2 regions of the Paenibacillus sp. TY11 genome follow, and region 1 is predicted to be linked to the other one. Evidence: riboswitches for the same ligand, from Rfam matches in the RefSeq annotation. Region 1 holds a riboswitch; the other holds the start of a gene.

Evidence for each region. Region 1 has a riboswitch for S-adenosylmethionine ahead of metA (homoserine O-acetyltransferase MetA). Riboswitches for the same ligand answer to the same signal wherever they lie in the genome.
Region 2: it holds a riboswitch for S-adenosylmethionine, as region 1 does, so the genes downstream of both, AC6EJC_RS06690 (methionine ABC transporter ATP-binding protein) here and metA (homoserine O-acetyltransferase MetA) in region 1, are expected to answer to the same signal.

Annotation. Positions count from the first base shown of each region.
Region 1 is NZ_JCBAIQ010000008.1:221,034-223,239, forward strand. Features, by position in the region: gene corA (magnesium/cobalt transporter CorA) at 1-446, opposite strand, end outside; SAM riboswitch class I at 998-1,123, shown strand; gene metA (homoserine O-acetyltransferase MetA) at 1,241-2,158, shown strand.
Region 2 is NZ_JCBAIQ010000005.1:79,443-81,648, forward strand. Features, by position in the region: gene AC6EJC_RS06685 (Cthe_2314 family HEPN domain-containing protein) at 36-755, shown strand; SAM riboswitch class I at 887-1,026, shown strand; gene AC6EJC_RS06690 (methionine ABC transporter ATP-binding protein) at 1,163-2,185, shown strand; gene AC6EJC_RS06695 (methionine ABC transporter permease) at 2,182-2,206, shown strand, end outside.

The sequences.
Region 1 (2,206 bases):
TCAATCCGGTCACCAACCAGAAAATAGTTGTCAACGATCAAGTCGACTAACAGATACATAAAACGGTCAGGCTGGCTGACTTCTTGCTCCCACAGCATAGGCTTGAGGGTACGAAGCTCATTGATTTTCTGCTTGGTCACCGTAATGATAAAATGGCGGCCGAGAAAAATGTTCAAAGCACGCAAAAATATTTCTTCATCATCAAAACGAATACTATTTACAACGATAAAATAATGGCTTTCATAAATTTCAATCTTCGGACGCTGTTCTTCTTCGCTCAAACAGTCTTCCACTGCAAGATCATGCATGGAAAATAAAGGCTGGAGCACTGCCAGATCATCGACATCGGCATCAATCCAATAAAAGCCTTCTGCCGGTGCAGTAAGCGCCATTTCAATTTCTTCGACAGGGGTAAAAACCCCGTTGTTGACCAAACGGATTTTCATATATGTCACTCCTTATGCTCCGTCGTAACGGAAATACGTTTACCTTAAGCATAAGAAATGGACTCAGTTAGCCAGTTAGCCGGTTCGGGTAAGCGTGCACTCCCATCAAAAGCCGAAGGCTTTTGGAGCATGCAGAGCCTGGCGTCCCGTCTTTCGGCAAGCTGAAGTCATTCCTATGCTGTTGTTCAGGGATCGCCGCCTATTCGGACTCGGGTCGCCTTCCATTCCGGATTCACCTCACAATGTTCTTTTTTAGGTTGCCACAGTATCGCAGGAAACACTCAAATCTTGCACTGCTGCTCCATATTTTTGCCTATTAGCACTTGTATAGTATAACGCTCGGCCTACGGCCTTTCAAGCGCAAAATCATGGGCTAAATCAACAGCAGTGACAAGAGCATCAGCGATAAGAGGGATATGATTTAACCTATGGAAAAGGTAGACAAAATGTGAATGCAGGGTACAAATTTACAAGTCCCATCTTGACGAAGCCCAGCCGATGCATTAAAGTGAACAACAAGAACTTTGTGAACCCAAAATGAATATAGCGAAATCTTATCAAGAGCAGGTGGAGGGACTAGCCCGATGATACCCGGCAACCGGCGATTTTAATCGCACGGTGCTAATTCTTGCAGGACGCGCGCTTTGTACAAAGAGCGTAGCCCTGACAGATGAGAGAGGCGCATATGGATACAAATATGACCTTTCTCTAACTGAGAAAGGTCTTTTTATTATATGCCCGGCATCTCAACAAGACGATTTTCGCAAAACTTACCGAATAAGGAGTGAGTTTACATGCCGATTAAGATTCCAGATACGCTACCTGCCAAGGAAGTGCTGGAGGGCGAAAATATTTTCGTAATGGACGAAAGTTTGGCCTATCATCAGGATATTCGTCCGTTGCGGATCGCCATTTTGAATTTGATGCCTACAAAAGAAACTACGGAAACCCAACTGTTGCGGCTGGTCGGCAACACGCCGCTGCAAGTGGACGTTACGTTGGTGCACATGAAGTCTCATGTATCCAAAAATACATCGCAAGAATATTTGAACATGTTTTATAAAACGTTTGACGAGATCAAGAACAGTCGTTTTGACGGTATGGTCATTACAGGAGCCCCGGTTGAACAGCTTGAGTTTGAGGATGTGAACTACTGGGAGGAGATCCGGCAAATCTTTGAATGGACGAAAACGAATGTAACTTCGACCATGCATATCTGTTGGGCCTCACAGGCAGGTTTATACCATCATTTCGGTGTCCCGAAATACGGGCTCGACTACAAATGCTTTGGCGTATTTCCACACACAGTTATTAAACCTAAAGTGAAATTGCTACGCGGCTTTGATGAACTGTTTTATGCTCCTCACTCCCGGCATACGGAGGTTCGGCGGGAAGATATTGATCATATTGCCGAATTAGAAGTTTTATCCGAATCCGAGGAAGCTGGAGTGTACCTGGTAGCCACGCTTGACGGTAAACAAATTTTTGTAACTGGGCATTCTGAATATGACCCGCTTTCCCTGAAATGGGAATACGACCGCGATGTGGCCAAAGGACTGGATATTGAAGTCCCCAAAAATTATTTTCCTAATGATGATCCTGAGCGCACACCGCCCTCTATCTGGCGGGCGCACGCCAATTTATTATTTTCGAATTGGCTTAACTATTATGTATACCAAGAAACACCTTACGATATCGGGCCCCAGATTTAAAAAGGGGCTTGTAGTTTACCCTTTTACAGTACCACCTTGCAGTAGCGC
Region 2 (2,206 bases), on a different contig from region 1:
ACAGCCGGATTTTACATTTATAAGGAGGCGTAAGCATGATACGCAAGCTACTGGGTGAGCCGCCACGTGTGAACAAGGGCATCCTGCTGGATGCCATGAATAGCATGTCAGATATGTTAAAACTGCTGGAGCGGCAAATTCAGGCCGGTGGAGATCCGACCCACGATTTTCGGAAGGCGGATATTTTGACACGTGGTCTGATGTCATCTTTGGATGAACTGGAGCAGAGCCATCATGCTGCCGCCTTTTTTCGCACAAAAGTGAAGGCTGGATACGCTGAAGATATGAGCGAGGATGAAAAATCCGATTATGCGCTGTATGTTTTCTTTTATAAAGATGGGTTTGTGAGGGTATTTTCCATTTTGGATAAGCTCGGTAACTGGCTGAATGATCTGTATGATTTAAAAACAGGACAGTATAAGGCGCATTATTCGTATTTTACAGTATTGCGGCAACTCAGGTATTTAAAAATGCATCCTGTAATGACTGACAACTTGAATGATATTAAGGACTCATACACCGATTCTATCAATCGGCTGCGTAAGCGTCGGAACACGGAAATACACTATATGAATACGGAGATGCAGGATGACCTTTGGCAACGGCATCGTGCATTGTACGGCAAAATACAACTGGAGGACCTGGATCATCATCTGGAGGATTTGCACCAGGGATTGGAAATGGTGTGCCAGTCGCTATCGAATGCCTTTTCTTATACTGTGAAACAATGGGAGAAGCGGGCAGTGCGTCCATAATTATGTTAGAAAATATCCTTTGACAAAGCTATGTAAACTATCTATACTGAAACCTAGTTTCAGAAAAATGCTTGAATTATGTTTCTTTTTATAAACTTAACGGACAGCTAAAGCTGGAGTTTAACATATTTTTCTTATCCAGAGAGGTGGAGGGACTGGCCCGATGAAGCCCGGCAACCCGTTCTTTCCCGGTGTAATACACTGGGAGGGAACATGATGGTGCTAATTCCTACAAAACCGCTAGAGTTATAGCGATTTTGGCAGATGAGAAAAGGTTCGCATGGTGGGGCCCTTTTCATTCTGTGAAAGGGGCTCTTTTTTGTATAAATAAATAGCGAGATCATACAATCCTGAGAGATGAAAACTGGTTAAAAGGGTAAGGAAGAAGTGAAGGGGGTCGCAGCACGTTGATAGAGCTTAAGCAGTTAACTAAGCATTATGGTAAAGGCAACCGACGCGTTAATGCGCTGTCCGGGTTGAACCTTTCTATAAAGCGTGGAGAAATATTCGGAGTCATTGGTCACTCCGGGGCGGGGAAAAGTACATTGATCCGTTGTATTAATTTATTGGAACGCCCTACTTCAGGCGAAGTATGGGTGGATGGGGTAAACCTCGTTACTGTGAGTCAATCCCAGTTACAGAAGCAACGTCGAAAAATCGGAATGATTTTTCAGCACTTTAATTTGTTGTCCTCGGCGACGGTGTATGACAATATTGCATTTCCATTGCGTCTGGTAAACACGCCCAAGCAGAAACTGGACAAGAAAGTTCGTGAACTGCTGGAATTGGTGGGTCTGGAAGAACACAGTGGAAAATATCCGTCACAGCTCTCAGGTGGACAGAAGCAGCGGGTAGGTATTGCACGGGCGCTGGCCAGTGATCCTCAAGTATTGCTGTGTGACGAAGCGACTTCTGCGCTTGATCCGCAGACGACAGGGTCTATTCTGAAATTGCTGTTGGACATTAACCAGCGCTTTCAATTGACCATCGTGATGATTACACATGAAATGCATGTCATTCAAAGCATCTGTGATCGAGTCGGCGTTATTCATCAGGGCGACATCGTGGAGCAGGGCCCGGTGGCGGAAGTATTTCTGAAGCCACAGCATCAGGTGACCAAGGATTTTATCCAGCGGGAGTCTGAGCATCCCGAGGAGCTGCAAGCAGCAATTGCGGCAGCAGGTGGCGGCGAATCGGCGCAGGTGGTACGAATTTCCTTCTTGGGGAGCAAAACATACGATGCGATTCTGTCGCGTACGGCTCGTAGTACTGGTGTTGATTTCGCGATCTTGCAGGGGACCATATCTACCATTAAAAACGTACCGTATGGACAGTTGATCGTTCGTTTTGAAGGAAACCATGAGGATATAGAGCATACGCTGCGCGAAGTGTCTGGACAAGGACTTGATGTGGAGGTGATCGGACAATGAGCGAACTTGATTTTTCACAAG